DNA from 2 places in the Arthrobacter sp. TWP1-1 genome. Region 2 is predicted to be linked to the other one. Evidence: predicted binding sites of a transcription regulator. Region 2 holds the regulator's gene; the other holds the start of a gene.
The links. Region 2 encodes LexA, which represses DNA repair genes until DNA is damaged. Its sites were predicted from a motif close to TCGAACANNTGTTCGA; they were not measured.
Positions count from the first base shown of each region.

Region 1: the regulator LexA is predicted to act here: its motif matches at 7,392-7,407, upstream of uvrA (excinuclease ABC subunit UvrA).

Region 1 is NZ_JAFCXC010000002.1:397,473-406,981, forward strand. Features, by position in the region: gene rapZ (RNase adapter RapZ) at 1-567, opposite strand, end outside; gene uvrC (excinuclease ABC subunit UvrC) at 859-2,853, opposite strand; gene ACP7B9_RS05160 (lysophospholipid acyltransferase family protein) at 2,857-3,525, opposite strand; gene ACP7B9_RS05165 (HAD hydrolase-like protein) at 3,512-4,327, opposite strand; gene uvrA (excinuclease ABC subunit UvrA) at 4,412-7,300, opposite strand; gene ACP7B9_RS05175 (GntR family transcriptional regulator) at 7,434-7,817, opposite strand; gene ACP7B9_RS05180 (VOC family protein) at 7,952-8,377, shown strand; gene ACP7B9_RS05185 (PIG-L deacetylase family protein) at 8,605-9,303, opposite strand; gene ACP7B9_RS05190 (trans-aconitate 2-methyltransferase) at 9,300-9,509, opposite strand, start outside.
Region 2 is NZ_JAFCXC010000005.1:229,820-239,328, forward strand. Features, by position in the region: gene ACP7B9_RS11515 (class I SAM-dependent methyltransferase) at 1-509, opposite strand, end outside; gene hflX (GTPase HflX) at 720-2,390, shown strand; gene ACP7B9_RS11525 (ATP-dependent DNA helicase) at 2,383-4,410, shown strand; gene lexA (transcriptional repressor LexA) at 4,471-5,214, opposite strand; gene ACP7B9_RS11535 (LysM peptidoglycan-binding domain-containing protein) at 5,491-5,862, shown strand; gene ACP7B9_RS11540 (histidinol-phosphate transaminase) at 6,013-7,110, shown strand; gene hisB (imidazoleglycerol-phosphate dehydratase HisB) at 7,287-7,907, shown strand; gene hisH (imidazole glycerol phosphate synthase subunit HisH) at 7,904-8,605, shown strand; gene ACP7B9_RS11555 (hypothetical protein) at 8,605-8,760, shown strand; gene priA (bifunctional 1-(5-phosphoribosyl)-5-((5-phosphoribosylamino)methylideneamino)imidazole-4-carboxamide isomerase/phosphoribosylanthranilate isomerase PriA) at 8,823-9,509, shown strand, end outside.

The sequences.
Region 1 (9,509 bases), on a different contig from region 2:
GCCGAGCTGATGGACGTTCAAGTCTGAGGTGTCCAGGACCACCTCGGCCTGGCTCTTCATTTCCGCCAGAAGCAGTCGTTCGGCCACGATGCCGTCGAGGATACGACCATCCTGTTGCAGGGGGTGCGGACGCCGGCCCTGTTCAAAGCGGCGGACCAGGGTGTCGTCGTTGGAATCCAGGAACAGCACGCGGTACTTCACGCCCGCTGCAGACAGAGCATTCAAGGATTCGCGGATGTCAGCAAAGAGAGCCTTGCCACGCACGTCGACCACCACGGCAAGTTTGGGCAGTGCTGCAGGCATGCGTGAAACGAGTTCCGCGAGGGTGCCGAGCATCTGCGGGGGCAGGTTCTCAATGACGTACCAGCCGTGATCTTCGAGCGCATTTGCGGCGGTGCTCCGGCCTGCGCCAGACATTCCTGTTACGACGAGCAATTCCGGTTCAACGGGCTTGATCGGGGTGAGGTCCAGATCGGCCACGGCCCCCTCTTCAGGAATCCGGTCACCAGCCTTAGGCTCCACTGATGGTTCAACGCCGTTTTCGGATGGGTCTTGATGTTCAGTCATTGCTCTTCCCTGTCACTTGGTGGCTAGGACACGGGGGCAATCCTTCGTCCCCACCACGTCTATGGCTAAGCCTAGCGCCCGCGGGGCCACACGCGAGCGAAGCGAGTGATGGGGAGGGCGCGACGGCGCTAGCGCCCGCGGGGCCCCGTACGTGGGGCCACGCCCGCGAGGGACCCGCCGCGAGCTTGCGAGCGAGTGGGAGCGGGTGGGGAGAAGCGAGTGATGGGGAGGGCGCGACGGCGCTAGCGCCCGAATCGGGCACAGTGCCGCACGGCGAGCCTAGCCCGCCGCCTAGTCGAGAATTTCGCCGGTCGTCATGTTTACCGCGGGCGCTGGCTCGGATTCCGTACCCGCCGCGGCGTCGCCATGGACGACGTCGTAGATCGCCTGCGCGAGGACGGGACCGACACCCTTAGCGCCGACCAGGTCCTCAAGGCTTGCGGCACGCACCATTTTGAGCGAGCCAAAGTGAGCCAACAGGGCCTTTTGCTTAGCCGTTCCCATGCCCGGTACCTGATCCAGCACCGATGCCACCATGGCCTTGCCACGTTTGGAGCGATGGAAGGTGATGGCAAAGCGGTGGGCCTCGTCACGGATTCGCTGCAGCAGGTACAGGCCTTCCGATGAGCGCGGCAGGATGACAGGGAAGTCGCTGCCTGGCACCCACACCTCCTCCAAGCGCTTGGCCAAGCCCACCACGGCAACGTCCTCGATGCCCAAGTCCGCCAACGCCCGCGCCGCGGCATTCACCTGGGGCACGCCGCCGTCGACCACAACAAGGTTGGGTGGGTAGGCAAACTTGGACTTGGCCGCCTCGGCGGGACCGTCTTCCGTGCCGGCAATATCGATACTGCCGGAAGCTTGCACGGCCTGTGCTCGCTCGACCTTCTCGCTCAGATAGTTCCGGAAACGGCGGGTGATGACGTCGTACATGGAGGCCGTGTCATCAATGGCGGCCTCGCCGGTGATGGCAAACTTACGGTACTCGCTCTTTTTGGTGAGCCCGTCTTCAACCACCACCATGGAGGCGACCACATTGGTGCCCTGCACATGCGAAATGTCGTAGCACTCGATGCGCAGCAATGGCATGGGCAGATCAAGTGCCTCCTGCAGTTCCTGCAACGCCAAGGAACGGGTGGTCAAATCACCTGCACGTCGCGATTTATGCAGAATCATGGCCTGGCGCGCGTTAGCTTGCACAGTATCCATGAGCGCTGCCTTTTCGCCACGCTGGGGAACCTTGATGGAAACCTTGCCTTGGCGCAGTTCACCCAACCATTCGGCCAGGTACTCGTGGTTTGATGGCAGCTCCGGGACCAAAATTTGGCGCGGAATAGCATCTTGCTGGGATTCCTCGGCACCATAAACCTGTTGCATGAGGTGTTCCCACAGTTCGGCGTCGGAGGCATCTTCCACCTTCTCCACCACCCAGCCGCGCTGGCCACGGATCCGGCCGCCACGGACATAAAACACCTGCACGGCCGCTTCCAGATCGTCCTGTTCAACGGCAAAAATATCGGCGTTTGTGTCCTCGGTAAGGACCACGGCGTTGCGCTCGAACACTTTTCGCAAGGCTATGATGTCGTCGCGGATCCGGGCGGCCTGTTCGTAGTCAAGCTCGGCAACAGCGGCCTTCATGTTCTTCTCCAGGGTGCCGATGAAGCGTTTGGCTTCCCCGCCCATGAAATCGCAGAAGTCCTGGGCCAGCGCCTTGTGTTCCTCCGGGGTCACACGCCCAACGCACGGCGCCGCACACTTGTCGATATAGCCCAGCAGACAGGGCCGGCCACTGCGTTCGGCGCGTCGCAGCACACCGACGGAACAACTGCGCACGGGGAACACACGCAGCAGGGTATCCATGGTTTCGCGGATCGCTCCAGCCGTGTAGGGGCCAAAATACTTGGTGCCCTTCCGCCGCTCGCCGCGCATGACCTGCACGCGCGGGTACTTCTCGCTCATGGATACGGCAAGGTACGGGTACGTCTTGTCGTCGCGGAAAGCAAGGTTGTAGCGCGGGGCAAATTCCTTGATCCACGTGAATTCCAGCTGCAGGGCCTCAAGTTCGCTGCCCACAATGGTCCATTGCACACTGGCCGCGTGATGCACCATGGCGTGGGTCTTGGGCAGCAACGTGGCAGGGTTCGCGAAATACGAGTTCAGGCGCGAGCGAAGGTTCTTGGCCTTGCCAACGTAAATAATGCGGCCGTGTTCATCACGGAATCTGTAGACGCCCGGGTCGGTGGGAATCTCGCCCGGTTTGGGCCTATAGGAAGCTGGATCGGCCACGGGTCAGTCGATGCTCGGGCTTTGGTTGTACTTGGCGCTGCGTTCCTGGCCCGTCAATTCTGCAATGGCATCCATGATGGTGTCCGTGACATGGCGCCGAGCGGGCAAGGAATGATCCGGCCCGGTCTTATCAAAGTAGAGGGGCTTGCCGAAACGCAGCGTGAACTTTGCCGGCTTAAAACCCTTAGTACCGGCTGGCTGCAGCTTCTCAGTACCGATCATGCCCACCGGCACCACGGGCGCTCCGGTGGTCAGCGCAAGCCAGCCCACGCCTGTGCGCCCGCGGTAGAGAATACCGTCGCGGGAACGCGTGCCTTCAGGGTAAATTCCTACGCCCTCATTGCGTCCCAGAATTTCCAGAAGCGTTTTCAGGGCCTGCACGCTGGCCGCCTGCTCGCCGCGCTCCACAGGAATTGAGTGCACGGATTCAAAGAACTGCTTCATGAGCTTGCCCTTGATGCCCTTGCCGGTGAAATATTCGGCCTTGGCGAAGAAGGAAACCGGGCGCGGGGTGAGTGCCTGCACAATGACGGAGTCAAAAAACGACAGGTGGTTCGGTGCCACAATGAACGGGCCCTCCACGGGTACATTCTCCAGGCCCTCAACAGTTGGCCGGCACAGCGTGCTGATGGTTCCACGGGTCAGTACCCGGGTCAGGTCATACAGCTCCATTGGCTACCTTTCCGGATGCCACGGTGGCTGCCAGCGAACCAAACCCTGCCAGTTCCGCAGCCAGTTCCACTGTGGAACGGACGACGGCGGCAACTCCGGCCGCCGCCAACTCGCCGTCAGGTGCGAATCCCCAAGCAACACCAATGCACTCAAGCCCGTTGCTGCGGGCTCCGAGTACATCCTGGTGCCTGTCCCCCACCATAATGGCCGGAAGTCGGGAATCCTGGTCAGTAAGTCGGTCGGTAAGTAACGCCAAATCACGCAAGGCAGCCCCAATGATTTCGGCCTTGCCCGGGCGGTAGTCCGCATCGCCGGGCTTGAGGGTTTCATCGGCATGGGAGCCACGGATCACGTGAAAGAAACCGTCGAGCCCGTGGTGGGCCAACAGCTTGTTGGCGAGCGGCTCGGGCTTTTGCGTGGCAACCGCCAGGGCAACGCCGTCGGCCTTCAACTGCGTCAGCAGCTCCTTGATGCCCGGGTATACCTGCGACATGGCCATGCCTTGGGCCGTGTACCACTTGCGGTAATGGGCAATGACCTCGTCAACCTGATCCGCGGGTACACCGACAATGCTGATGAGCGCGTCAGCTAGTTTCGGCCCGATCATGGCCTGGAGCACCTCGGCGTCCGGAACCGGCAGGTTCATGGCGCCCAGAGCATGGGCGATGCCGCCAGTAATGCCGCCGGCGGGGTCAACAAGGGTTCCATCCAGGTCAAAGAGGACGGCCGTGCGCGGGGCCCCGGAGTCGGGCTCGGCCAGATTTAGGCCGTCACTATTTAGGGCAGGGGAAGCAGTAGTCACGTCCATAGTTTCTCACGGTCAGGCCCAACCCTTCCTCATCCATGCCAGTGACGGCATATCTTGGTGGTTGCAGGCGGTGAACGCTCAGACGTCCAGAACCTCGCGCAGGAACGTTGCCGTGTAGCTCTCCTCGCTCTTGGCCACCTTCTCAGGAGTGCCCGTGGCGATAACGCGCCCGCCGCCCGTGCCGCCATCAGGGCCGAGGTCAACGATCCAGTCGGAGCTCTTGATGACATCGAGGTTGTGCTCGATGACAATGACGGTGTTGCCCTTGTCGACCAGCCCCTGCAGCACGAGCAGCAGCTTGCGGATGTCCTCAAAATGCAGGCCCGTGGTCGGTTCATCCAACACATAAATGCTGCGGCCATTGGAGCGCTTCTGCAGTTCCGCGGCGAGCTTCACACGCTGCGCCTCGCCGCCGGAGAGCGTGGTGGAGGCCTGCCCCAGCCTGACGTAACCAAGTCCGACGTCGACCAACGTGCGCAGGTGCCGGGCAATGGGAGTGAAGGCGGCGAAGAAATCGGCACCTTCCTCGATCGGCATGTTCAGAACATCCGCAATGGACTTGCCCTTGTAATGGACCTCGAGGGTTTCGCGGTTGTACCGGGCGCCGTGGCAGACCTCGCAGGGCACGTAAACGTCCGGCAGGAAGTTCATTTCAATCTTCAGTGTTCCGTCACCCGTGCAGGCTTCGCAGCGACCGCCCTTGACGTTGAAGGAGAAACGGCCCGGCTGGTAGCCGCGCATCTTGGATTCATTGGTCTCCGCGAACAACTTGCGGATGTTGTCAAAGACGCCCGTGTAGGTAGCCGGGTTGGAGCGCGGGGTGCGGCCGATGGGGCTCTGGTCAACGTGCACCACCTTGTCCAGGTGCTCTAGGCCGTCCACGCGCAGGTGGCGCCCGGCAACCTGCTTTGCACCGTTGAGCTTGTTGGCCAGAACCTTGTATAGGATCTCGTTGACAAGGGTCGATTTACCGGAACCGCTGACTCCGGTCACGGCCGTCAGGACACCCAGCGGGAACTTCACATCGATGTTCAGCAGGTTGTTTTCGCGCGCACCAATGACGGCGAGTTCACGCTTTTTGTCGTACTTGCGGCGCTTGGCGGGCAGTGCAATGCTCTTGCGTCCGGACAGGTAATCGCCGGTCAGCGATCGGGTGTTGGCCAGCAGTTCGGGCAAGGATCCGGAGTGCACCACTTCGCCACCGTGTTCACCGGCACCGGGGCCAATGTCCACGATCCAGTCGGCTTCCTTGATGGTGTCCTCATCGTGTTCAACCACGATCAAGGTGTTGCCCAAATCGCGCAGGCGCGTGAGGGTTTCAATGAGGCGGCGGTTGTCACGCTGGTGCAGGCCGATGGACGGCTCATCCAGCACGTACAGCACGCCCACCAGCCCGGAACCGATCTGGGTGGCCAAGCGAATTCGCTGGGCTTCGCCTCCCGAGAGCGTCGCCGAGGCACGCTCGAGGTTCAGGTATTCAAGGCCAACATCCAGCAGGAATCGCAACCGTGCCTGGATTTCCTTCAGGACCTGGCTGGCAATCTGGGCCTCGCGGCCGGTCAAGACAAGGTTGGAGAGGAACTCAAAGCAGTCGCGCATGGACATGGCACAGACTTCGGCAATGGATTTTCCATTGATCAACACGGACAACGATGCCGGGTTCAGGCGTGCGCCGCCACAGGACGGGCACGGAATCTGGCGCATGTACTCTTCGTAGCGGTCACGGGCCGAATCGGATTCGGTCTCGATGTGCTTGCGTTGGATGTACTGGACTGCACCTTCAAAACCGGTGCTGTACTTACGTTCGCGACCAAAACGGTTCTTGTATTGGACAACAACCTTGTGGTCCTTGCCGTACAGGATGGCGGTGCGGGTGTCAGTGTCCAGCTTGTTCCACGGGGTCTCCATCTTGAAGTCCAGCTCCGTTGAGAGCCCTTCAAGGAGCCGGTTCCAGTACTCCGTGGTGGCGGTGCCCAGCGACCACGGTGCGATGGCGCCCTCACGCAGTGAAAGGAAGGGGTTGGGAACTACCAGTTCCTCGTCCACCTCAAGCTTGGTACCGATGCCGCTGCAAGCGTTGCAGGCGCCAAAGGGGTTGTTGAAGGAGAAGGAGCGCGGCTCAATCTCATCGATGGCCAACGGGTGTTCGTTGGGGCAGGCCAGGTTCTCGGAGAAGGAGCGGATGCGGGCGGCATCATCGTCGGCGAGGTCAACAAGTTCGGCCAGCACGCGGCCCTCGGCAAGGCCCAAAGCCGTCTCCACGGAATCAGTCAAGCGCTGCTGAATGCCGTCCTTGACCACGAGCCGGTCAACCACCACCTCAATGGTGTGCTTGAAGGTCTTCTTCAGCTTGGGCGGATCACTCAACTGGACCTGCTCGCCGTCGACCTTGGCGCGGGAGTAACCCTTTGCGGTCAGCTCCCGGAACAGGTCAACGAACTCGCCCTTTCGATCCCGTACCACCGGAGCCAAGACCTGGAAGCGGGTGCCCTCGGGCATTTCCAGCAGCTGATCAACAATCTGCTGGGGCGTTTGCTTGGCGATGGGCTCACCACACACGGGGCAGTGCGCCGTTCCTACGCGCGCCCACAGCAGACGCATGTAGTCGTAGATCTCGGTGATGGTGCCCACCGTGGACCGGGGGTTCTTCGACGTCGACTTTTGATCGATGGAGACAGCCGGGGACAACCCCTCGATGAAGTCGACGTCCGGCTTATCCACCTGGCCAAGGAACTGCCGCGCGTAGGCGGAAAGTGATTCAACGTAGCGGCGCTGACCCTCGGCAAAAATGGTGTCAAACGCCAGCGAGGATTTACCCGAGCCGGAGAGCCCGGTGAACACAATCATGGCGTCACGGGGAAGGTCAAGGTCCACGTTGCGCAGGTTGTGCTCACGGGCTCCCTTGATCACCAGACGGGACAAATCCGGGCGCGTAGGGGCAATTTCGGGGGTTACAGACTTGACCATTGATTCCTTCACATCACTGTCTGCCACGACGCCGGCGTGGCAAGGGCGCGGGCGCTTGGGCGCCGCACATTGCAAACACTCTTGAGTGTAATCGAAAGTTCGTTCGAACGCATGCCGAAATTCTTACCCGGCATTAGTTGCGATCCAGCGCCGCCGTCACGATCCGCAGGGCCTGGGCCGTGGGCATGCCGAGGTCCCGTACGACGGCGGCAAAGGACTCCGCGGCACTCGCCACCTGGGCGGCAATCACGTCACCACCGGAGGCAATCGCTGTGCCGCTGCGGCCAGCGGTAATGACTACGCCAGCCTGTTCAAGCTCACGATAGGCCCGCGCAACCGTGTTGGCCGCAACGCCTAAATCCGTGGCCAAGGAGCGTACCGAAGGGAGTTTGGTCCCCACCGCCAAATCCCCAGCCGAGGCCAGGTCAAGGATTCGCAACCTGATCTGTTCGAAGGGCGGAACGCTCGATTCCGTATCGAGGCGCCAACGTCGCATCATGACATCCATGGCATTCATACCGTGCTCGCCTCTTCCACCGCCGGGCCACCAAACTGTGGCTAGTTACTGATCGTAATTGAAAGCTCTGAGTGTCAACAGTTTGTCACGACCTGAATCGCTGCCTACCTCGGTACATATGTGACACTTACCGGATGGATGAGAACTTAGCGGGAGCCCTGCATCACGTCGAGCTTTGGGTACCAAGTATAGAACGGGCCACCGTTGAATGGGGATGGCTGCTATCTACCTTGGGCTACTCCATGGAACAAAATTGGGGCAAGGGAGCTAGCTGGCGTCGAGGCAGCACCTACATAGTGACCGAGGAGTCGCCCGCAATGAGCAGTGAGCAGCACCAACGGACCGCTCCAGGGCTAAACCACTTGGCTTTCCATGCCGGAACGAAGGACATGGTTGATGCTTTAGTAGAGGACGCGTCGGCGCACGGCTGGCAGCAGCTCTTTGCCGAGAAATACCCCCACGCCGGCGGGGCGGATCACTACGCCGCCTACCTGGTGAATTCCGATGGCTTTGAAATCGAACTCGTCGCAGCTGTCACCTCAACTATCGGCAGTGATTAGCCCGGGCGACGTTTAGTCCGGGAGCTGTTTGACCTCCGGCGCCGAACTCGGCCAAGAATCTAACTACGTCCTTCACCATCCACAGGCGATTGTGGTTTCCCATGAAATACCGAGATGCGCAGCTAGTCCCCTTGACCCGGCAGATAATGCCGTTATGCCCGCGCATAGCGGCGTTATCTGACGGCTGACCGGCGGGTCAGGGCTCAGCGGGTCAGTGCTCAGCCGGCCTACCCGTACAGTTCGAAGGCCACGGCCCCGCCGCTCGTGACCATCTCGATCTGCCGCCGGGCCTGCGTTTCAACGGGCTCGTCACTGAGCTCCTTGAGATATTCCTTGTGCTCCGCCAGCGAGGCAACTGCCTTCTCGATGTTCCCCGCCGACACAGGCTGACTGTGCGTGGCTGCCGGGGAGCTGACGGCTACCCAGCGGGTTTTGTGCCGCGGCAGGCCTTCCGCCAGCAGCTCTGGGAAGATCCATTCGTTGTCGGCATCGCCCACGGCATCCAAGACGGCCCGGCCCACGGCCCTGTGGTCGGCGGAGTTCCATCGGCCAGGCCCCCACTCATCACGATGGTTCAGGGTGAGCACCACGTCCGGCCGAACACGGCGGATTTCCCGGGCAAAGTCACGGCGCAGCGCCAGCCCTTCCTCAATCCGCCCATCCGGGTGATCGAGAAACACCAGATCAGTGACTCCAACCAGCGCACAGGCATTCTCCTGCTCCCTGGAGCGCAAGGGTGCGGATTCTTCCGGTGGGAGTCCCGCAATACCGGCCTCCCCGCGAGTAGCAAGGACGTAACTGACATGCTTGCCGGCCACGATCCACTCGGCCACGGCGGCTGCCATGCCGTACTCGGGGTCATCAGGATGCGCCACAAGGACTAACGCCCGTTGCCAATCCTGCGGAAACTCCAACAGTCCCGTCATTGCTTTTCTCCCACCATAAAGATCCGGCGGAACGGAAACACCGTCCCAAATTCGCCCGGCGGATAAGCCTCGGCAACTAGGGCGGCGTACTCATGCTCAAAGAGCTGACTGTCTTCCGGTCCTAGGGCAGCCAGCACGGGCCGCAGTCCAGTGCCTCGCACCCATTCAAGGACGGGATTCTCACCCTGCAACAACTGGGTGTAGCT
Region 2 (9,509 bases):
GGGAACTGCTCGTTGAGTTCGGCCGTCAGCCAGCGTTGCAACGAATCGGAACCAAGGTTCTTTTGCACAACTAAGTAGGCGTTGCCGTCATGGGCCAGCCTGGGCAGCCACATCAGCAAAATTGAGTGCAGTTCCTCCTTGCCCACGCGAATGGGCGGGTTGGACCAGATGGTGTTGAAGCGGATCTCGGGATCCACGGCGTCGGGCGTCGAAGCGTGGACATTGTCCAGGCCGAGGGCCTTGGCGTTATCTGTGGTCAGCTCAAGTGATCGCTCGTTGACATCCACGGCGTAAACCGCTGCATCGGGGGAGCGCAGGGCCAATGTCAGGGCAATGGGCCCCCAGCCACAGCCGATGTCCAAGAGATTGCCTTCGGTGGCGGGCGGCGGCGCTTCCGAGAGCAAGATGGTGGTGCCCTTGTCGACGCCATCGGGGCTGAAGATGCCACCGGCCGTCTGAAGCGTGCGCTTCTCACCGGCCAAAACAACCGTTAGAGGCCGTCGCTTCATCGGCGTTGACGGTTGTGAACTGAAATAATGATCTGAACCCTGAGTACCCATAGTCATGCCAGATTAGTGGGGAAATGCCGTGTTGGGTATCTAGGCGCGCCTAAGGGCGCCAAGGACGCGGCGGTGACTTTATCCACAAAGGCACAGTGGCAAAGGTGTGCGTGTGGGTGGGGCGGACTAGGATTGAGAGATAGCGCCTATAAGGAGAATATGTCCAACGCATCTGCACACCCTGGTTCCGAGAACAACCAGCTGCCCGAACCCGGTAACCATGGAGAGAACACACACGGCTCCTCCGAAGCTGACACCTCAGCTCAGGACTTGTCGGTTGCCGAGATCGAGGCCGTGATTGATCGGATTCTTGCCAAGGACGCCGCAGCCGGACGTGCCGTACGCGAGGACGCTGACGCGGAGGCCGAGGATCCCTACCAAGGCGTCCCTTCCACCCGCCCGCTTGGCGGCCAGGCACAGGCAGTCTCATCCCTGAAATTCCAGCACAGCCTCTTTGACGGCGATCAAAGCGAATTGGCCGAGCGTAACGCCCTGCGTCGCAGGGCAAGTCACTCGACCGAGCTCGAGGACGTCACAGAAGTTGAATACCGCCAGCTGCGCCTTGAACGCGTTGTGCTCGCCGGCCTGTGGTCCAAGGGAACCATGGCCGACGCCGAGAACTCGCTGAGGGAATTGGCCGCCTTGGCCGAAACGGCCGGCTCCGAGGTCCTCGATGGCCTGGTGCAGCGCCGCGCCAAGCCGGATCCGGCAACCTACTTGGGTACCGGTAAGGCGCAGGAACTCAAGGAAATCGTGCACGCCACGGGTGCGGACACCGTCATTATTGACGGCGATCTTGCTCCCTCCCAGCGCCGTACCTTGGAAGAAGTTGTCAAGGTCAAGGTCATTGACCGTACCGCCCTGATTCTGGACATCTTCGCCCAGCACGCCAAGTCACGTGAAGGCCGGGCACAGGTTGAACTGGCCCAGATGGAATACCTCCTCCCGCGCCTGCGCGGTTGGGGCGAATCCATGTCTCGCCAGGCCGGTGGCCGGGTGGGTGCCGCTGGTGGCGGTATCGGTTCCCGTGGCCCCGGTGAAACAAAGATGGAACTGGACCGACGGAAAATCCGTACCAAAATGGCAAAGTTGCGTCGTGAAATCGCCGCAATGCGCCCAGCTCGGGAAACTAAGCGGGCCAATCGTAAGCGCAATAGCGTGCCGTCCGTTGCCATCGCGGGCTACACCAATGCCGGCAAGTCTTCGTTGCTGAACCGATTGACGGACGCCGGAGTTTTGGTTGAAAACGCCCTGTTCGCAACATTGGATCCCACGGTTCGCAAGACCGAGACCGCAGACGGCTTGGGCTACACGCTGGTCGATACCGTTGGCTTTGTGCGTTCCCTGCCCACGCAATTGGTTGAGGCATTCCGCTCCACCCTCGAAGAAGTCGCTGATGCAGATCTGATCCTGCATATCGTGGATGCATCGCACCCGGACCCTGAGGGGCAGATCTCGGCCGTCCGCTCGGTCTTTGCCGAGGTCGGTGCTCTGCAAATACCTGAGATCATCATCCTCAACAAGGCAGATATCGCAGATCCGATAGTGATTGAGCGTCTTCGTCTGCACGAGTCGCGCAACGTGGTCGTTTCGGCTCGCACCGGTGAAGGTATCGAAGAGCTTCTGGAAGCCATTAGTGAGGCCATCCCGCACCCGAGCGTGACCCTGACATTGCTGATTCCCTACGATCGCGGTGACGTACTGAACAAGTTGCACCGTACCGACGCGGAAATCATCGCTCTTGAGCATGGCGAGCACGGCACACTGGCTACGGTCCGAGTCCGGGAAGACCTTGCAGCCGAGGTTGAGCCGTTTGTCCAGCATGCCTGAAAGTGATTTTTCGCAACAAGCACTGACCCTCTTGGACAAGGCTGTTGAATCCATGGGCGGTCAGCGCCGCGATGGTCAACACGAAATGGTCCGCCGCGTCGTTGCCGCCATCGAAAGCGGCGACCACCTGTTGGTTCAGGCAGGCACAGGAACGGGAAAGTCACTGGCTTACCTGATCCCGCTGATCGTCAACTCACTCACGAGTGACAAACCTGCCGTCGTGGCTACGGCGACCCTCGCCCTGCAGGCCCAGATCGTGGGACGCGACGTACCTAGGTTGCTTGCCGCCTTGGCGCCGATCCTGCCGCGCGCCATTGACGTTGCCCTGGTCAAGGGCAGGAGCAACTACGTCTGCAAACAGAAGTTGGGTGGCGGTTTCCCCACGGAAGACACCGGGGAGGGAGCTCTCTTCAGCCTCGGTGAGGACACCAGTGTTGCCCACCTGCCGGGTGCGAGCACCGGGCCAGCATCCCAGCTCGGCAAGGAAGTTGTGCGCCTGCGTGATTGGGCTCAAGATACCGAGACCGGTGACCGGGACGAGCTGGTGCCTGGGGTGACGGATCGGGCCTGGCGTCAAGTATCCGTGACGTCCATGGAATGCCTAGGCGCACAAAAATGCCCCCTTGCCACCGAGTGCTTTGCGGAGTTGGCCCGTGCCCGCGGTGCCGAGGCCGACATTGTGGTCACCAACCACGCCATGCTGGCCATCAGTGCTTTTGAAGGCATTGCCGTCCTGCCTGAGTATGACGTGGTTGTGGTGGATGAGGCCCATGAACTTCAGGACAGGGTAACGGGAGCTGTCACCGGACAACTCTCCGTGCAAATGATTCAAGCCGCGGCATCTAGCACCCGCAAACACACGGCTGTGCCGGTGGAGACACTCCATGCGAGTGCCGCAGCCCTGGATATGGCTCTTGCCGGCATGCCCGAAGGCTTGCTGCCCAACGGTCTCAATGACACCCAAAGCCAGGCCATCGAGCAGGTGCGCGACGCTGTTCGTGCTGCGCTGTCAGATTCGAAGCCGGACGGAAACGCGGCCGCTGACGGTGGACGATCCATCGCAAGGTCCAGGCTGAACCTCATCTTCGACCTCTGTGAACGCCTTTTGGTGGCCAACGATGCCCGCGAAGTGGTCTGGGCTTCACGCCCTGGTAATTTCGTCCCAGGACAGGGCTACCAAAAAGCGGACGAGAATGAACCAGCCGTCTTGAACATTGCACCTCTGAGTGTGGCCATGAAATTGCGTGAAGGCCTCTTCGCCGATCGAACAGTGGTGTTGACCTCGGCAACGCTTGCCATAGGTGAATCATTCCAGTCCACCGCAGGTGGTTTGGGTTTGCTGGGGCCAAGCGCGCCCAGCTGGACGGGTGCCGACGTCGGCTCTCCTTTTGATTACCCCAAGCAGGGCATGCTGTACGTGGCCGCACATTTGAAGAAGCCTGGCTTTGGGATGTCTCCGGAGCAGCTGGATGAGCTGGCCGATCTCATCACGGCCGCCGGCGGTGGCACGCTGGCGCTGTTTTCCTCCAGACGTGCCGCCGAGGACGCTGCCGAAAAGCTACGTAAGAAACTCAAGGTGAAGATCCTCTGCCAGGGCGATTCCTCCATGTCCGGGTTGATCAAGCAATTCGCAGATGAACCCGATACCTGCCTCTTCGGGACCATGTCACTGTGGCAAGGCGTCGATGTCCAGGGCGCGTCATGCCGCCTTGTGGTGATCGACCGGATTCCGTTCCCGCGACCGGACGATCCACTGGTCACGGCCAGGGCTCGAGCAGTGGCACAAAGTGGCGGCGACGGCTTTATCGCCATCTCCGCCACCCATGCTGCCGTACGGCTGGCCCAGGGTGTCGGCCGGTTGATCCGGTCAAGCCAGGACCGTGGAGTTGTTGCCGTGCTGGATTCACGCCTTGCCAATGCCAGCTATGGCGGGTTCCTGCGCGCAGCGCTTCCACCCTTCTGGTCCACCAAGGACAGGGCCGTTGCGCTGTCAGCACTGAAGCGGCTTTCCGGCAAGTAGACCTGCAAAAAAGAGGCGCCGTCCAAATCTGGACTGGCGCCTCTTTTGTGTCTGTGGGTGCTACAGGCTGCGGAGCACCGATACGACCTTGCCCATGATGGTGGCGTGGTCACCGAGGATGGGCTCGTAGCGGGTGTTCTGCGGAAGCAGCCACGTGTGGCCGTCGCGCTGGCGGAACGTCTTGACGGTCGCCTCATCTTCGAGAAGTGCCGCCACGATATCGCCATTGTTGGCTGTGGGCTGCTGGCGGATAACAACCCAGTCACCGTCACAGATGGCTGCATCGATCATGGAATCACCCTGAACCTTGAGCATGAACAACTCGCCATTGCCGACAATCTGGCGAGGCAGCGGCATGATGTCATCCACCGATTGATCGGCCAGAATCGGTCCACCGGCTGCAATACGTCCCACCAGAGGAACGAAAGCTGTGTCCGAGGAGCTGCTCAGTTCAGCGAAATTCAAACCGTTTGAGCTGCGCAAAGCTGTGGGGGAGCTGACGCCCTCAATCTCCACTGCACCATTGTCCAAAACCAAGGGGATGAGGACTTCCATGGCGCGAGGTCGTTTGGGATCCCGCCGCAGGTAGCCGTGCCGTTCAAGCTGAGTCAGCTGGTGCGTGACGCTGGAGAGGCTCGCCAACCCCACGGCGTCGCCAATTTCACGCATGGAGGGCGGGTAGCCCTTATCCGCGATGGAGCGCTGAATGCACTCAAGGATCTTCTTCTGCCGAACCGTCAGGCCCTTCATGCCGGCGCGACTGGGTGCCTGGGGGATGCGGTGCGGTGGGTCTGGAAGCGCCATGGTTCCGGGGTCCTTTCGTGGCTGCCCTGAACAATGTCAGTGCCTGCTGGTGGACTGCATCTAGCGGCCAATCCTTGTTTCACAAGTTTAAGCCACAAAGTAGGCAATTTCAAACATTTGTTCGATCTACTCTTGGCAAGTGTCGTCTATAGGTGCTAAAACTGTTCTAGTAGCTAACTAGAACATACGTTCTATCGAAGATGTAAAGCAATGGAATTTGATCCAATGGATGTTCGAGTCCGGAGGGTGAGATCCACGGCGAAAGGACCAGAAGTCATGAATGCAATGGTTATCTCCGCAACACCCCTGAGCACTGTTCGTATCAACTTGACCCGTCGTGGCCGCCTGGTCCTTCTGGGCATTCCGGCACTCGTCACGGCAGCTGTCATGGTGTTTGCCGCGTTGGCGATCGTGCTCGGTTCAGTAGCCAGCCCCGCGCAGGCGTCGGTTGAGCACGTTGCAGTAGATATGGCCGAGTACGCCGCCACTGTCACCGTTCTGCAAGGTGACAGCCTGTGGAGCATTGCGGCCGCCTCGAATCCGAACCGCGATGTTCGTGATGTAGTCAGTGAGATCGTGGCATTGAATGAGCTTGGCAGCGGCGTAGTCCAGGCCGGCCAGCAGCTCTTTGTGCCTCTCCCCAAATAGTCGCACCAGTAAACGCAGTCCATGAAGATGGCCAGCGGGGCATCGTTGGCAAAGCTAGTGTGTTGGCGAAGCTAAGGTGTTGGAAAACGTAACGTGTCCGCATATTGTCGCCAGTTCGGACATTCGGCGGGCAGGAAATATGCTGGAACCATGGATCAGTTCGAACGCCTAAGTCAATTGCCACTCCGCGACGATCTGCGCGGACAGCATCCTTATGGGGCGCCCCAGCTTGACGTGCCGGTGCTGCTGAACGTCAATGAAAACACCTTCGGAGTCCCCGACGACGCGAAGGAAGCCATTCTTAAGGCAGTCGCTGCGGAGCTTGACGGCCTCAACCGCTACCCGGATCGCGAATTCACGACCCTCCGCAAGGAACTGGCTGCTTACCTTGGACATGATCTGACGGAAGAAAATCTGTGGGCAGCCAACGGTTCCAATGAAGTGCTGCAGCAGCTGTTGCAGGCCTTCGGCGGCCCTGGCCGAAGCGTCATGAGTTTCCCTCCCACGTACTCCATGTACCCGCTCCTGGCCAGTGGCACGGGATCGGCCTACATTGCCGGCGTTCGAGCGCCAGACTTCAGCTTGAGTGCCGATTCGGCTGCCGAGCAAGTTCGTGCGCACGCCCCCAATATTGTTTTGTTGTGTTCACCCAACAACCCCACGGGAACAGCCCTCGGCTTGGATGTCGTCAAAGCCGTCTATGAAGCTGGCGAGGCCTCGCAGGCCATCGTCATAGTTGACGAGGCCTACACGGAGTTTTCCCACGCTGGCACACCCAGTGCGCTCGATCTTCTTGAGGGCCGTCCGCGCCTCGTGATCTCACGCACCATGAGTAAGGCCTTTGCCATGGCTGGTGCCCGCTTGGGCTATATGGCTGCCGCTCCTGAGGTAACTGACGCCGTTCGTCTCGTTCGCCTGCCCTATCACCTGTCCGCCATTACTCAGGCCACGGCCGTGGCTGCCTTGCGTAATTCGGCATCGCTGCTGGCCAATGTTGAACAGATCAAGGTCCAGCGCGACCGGATAGTCAACGAGTTGACCGACATGGGGCTCAGTCCTGCACCCTCGGACTCGAACTTCGTCTTCTTTGGGGGCATTGAAAACCCCCATGAGGTTTGGGAAGCATTGCTGGCCAAGGGCGTCTTGATTCGCGACGTCGGAATCCCCGGCCACCTGCGCGTCACGGCCGGTACCGAGACTGAGACCAGCGCGTTCCTCACGGGACTTCGCGTCATCCTGGGCGCTTAGTTCTCACGTCCGCGTACGCCGTCGAGCTTTGGCGGTGTGCTGGAGTCCGGGCTGGTTGGGCTTTGACGCGTCTTCTCTTCTAAACTGGTATAAACACTTATGATCGTCCCCGCGCTCCCTCCTGCCCTGCCTTGCACGGTGATCGGGTTGCGTACACAAATCAAAGGACTGCTGCAATGACTCAGACAACCCCAGGCCAGGGACGGACAGCTCGTTTGGAGCGGGCCACGAGCGAATCCAGCGTCATGGTTGAGATCAACCTCGATGGCACCGGGGTTTCGAACATTGACACGTCAGTGCCTTTTTACGATCACATGTTGACTGCCCTGTCTAAGCACTCCTTGATTGATATGAACATCAAGGCCACCGGCGATACTCACATCGATGCCCACCACACGGTTGAGGATGTTGCAATCTCCCTAGGCGAGGTCCTCAAGGAGGCACTCGGCAACAAGGCCGGCATCCGTCGCTTCGGCGAAGCCACCGTCCCGCTCGATGAAGCCCTGGCCAACGCCGTTGTGGATCTCTCCGGCCGTCCCTACCTGGTGCACGGCGGAGAGCCTGCCGGTCAGGAGTACCACCTCATCGGCGGGCACTTCACGGGCTCGCTGACCCGCCACGTCTTTGAAGCCATCACCTTGCACGCACAGATCTGCCTTCACATGACGGTCATCGCGGGCCGCGATCCGCACCACATCGTTGAGGCCCAGTTCAAGGCTTTTGCACGCGCCCTGCGATCTGCCGTCGAAGCGGATCCCCGCGTGACCGGAATTCCGTCCACGAAGGGCCTGTTGTGAGCGCCGAGACTGATCAGACTAAAGCAAGCCAGCCGACAGTCACCGTTCTGGATTACGGTTCGGGAAACGTACGCTCTGCCGTCCGTGCGCTTGAGCGTGCCGGCGCCATCGTAACGCTCAGCGCCAAGCCTGACGACGTCTTGACGGCCGATGGCCTGGTTGTTCCTGGTGTGGGCGCCTTCGGATCGGTCATGTCCGAGCTGAAGAACGTTGACGCGCTACGCATGATCGGCCGACGCGTTGCCGGCGGTCGCCCCGTCTTGGGTATCTGCGTCGGAATGCAGGTGCTTTTCGATGCCGGCGTGGAACACGGAGTCCACGAGGAAGGCATGGGGGAATGGCCCGGAACGGTCGAGTTGCTGCCCGCCGAGGTCGTGCCCCACATGGGGTGGAATACCGTCAAGGCCGCGGAAGGATCCATGCTGTTCGAAGGCGTGGAGAACGAGCGGTTCTACTTTGTCCACTCCTACGGCGTGCAGACTTGGGACTTTGAAGTGCTGCAGCCCAAGATGCGCCCTCCGTTGGTGACCTGGTCCGAGCACGGTGCGCCGTTCATCGCCGCAGTGGAAAACGGTCCGCTCTGTGCAACGCAGTTCCACCCGGAAAAGTCCGGCGATGCCGGTGCCCGCATGCTGCGCAACTGGGTTAAATCACTCAAGCGCCCTGCTGTCACCCAAGAAAGTACCGTGACTAACTAATGTGGTCGTTACTTCTCATGGGGTTGGCAGGATTGCTCATCGGCGGCGCTTATACCTTCTTCCAGCAAAAGAGTGCCCGCTGGATTCCCATTAGCTTCGCCCTGTTGGCCGTCATGTCGCTCGTGGCCGCTTACATGTTTACGCTTCAAAACTAAGTCACCATCTCGCGGCCCCGCCGCACCTTCCCATTCGCAAGACACAAAACGTTGAGGATCCCATGACCACCCCCATTTTGGAATTGCTGCCCGCTGTCGACGTCGTGAACGGCCAAGCCGTACGCCTCGTCCAGGGCGAGGCCGGCTCGGAAACCAGCTATGGCTCTCCTCTGGAAGCGGCCATGAAATGGCAGAACGACGGCGCCGAGTGGGTTCACCTCGTTGACCTTGACGCAGCGTTTGGCCGGGGCTCCAACGTTCACCTGCTCAGCGAAATGGTTCAGGCCCTCGATATCAAGGTTGAGCTTTCCGGCGGCCTTCGTGACGATGCCTCCCTCGAGGCAGCCCTGGAGCTGGGCGTGGGCCGAGTGAACTTGGGTACCGCTGCGCTGGAGAACCCGGAGTGGACCGCGAAGGTCATCGACCGCTTCGGTGACAAGATCGCCGTCGGACTTGACGTTCGTGGAACCACCTTGGCTGGCCGCGGCTGGACGAAGGAAGGCGGCGACATCTGGGAGGTTTTGGCCCGGTTGGAGGACGCAGGCTGCGCCCGCTACGTCGTCACCGACGTCACCAAAGATGGAACATTGCGCGGTCCCAACGTGGAACTGCTGCGGGAAATGTGCGCCCGCACCTCCAAGCCGGTGGTGGCTTCCGGCGGTATCTCCAGCCTCGAAGACCTTCGCGTGCTGCGCGAATTGGTCGGCGAGGGTGTGGAGGGTGCAATCGTTGGTAAGGCACTGTATTCA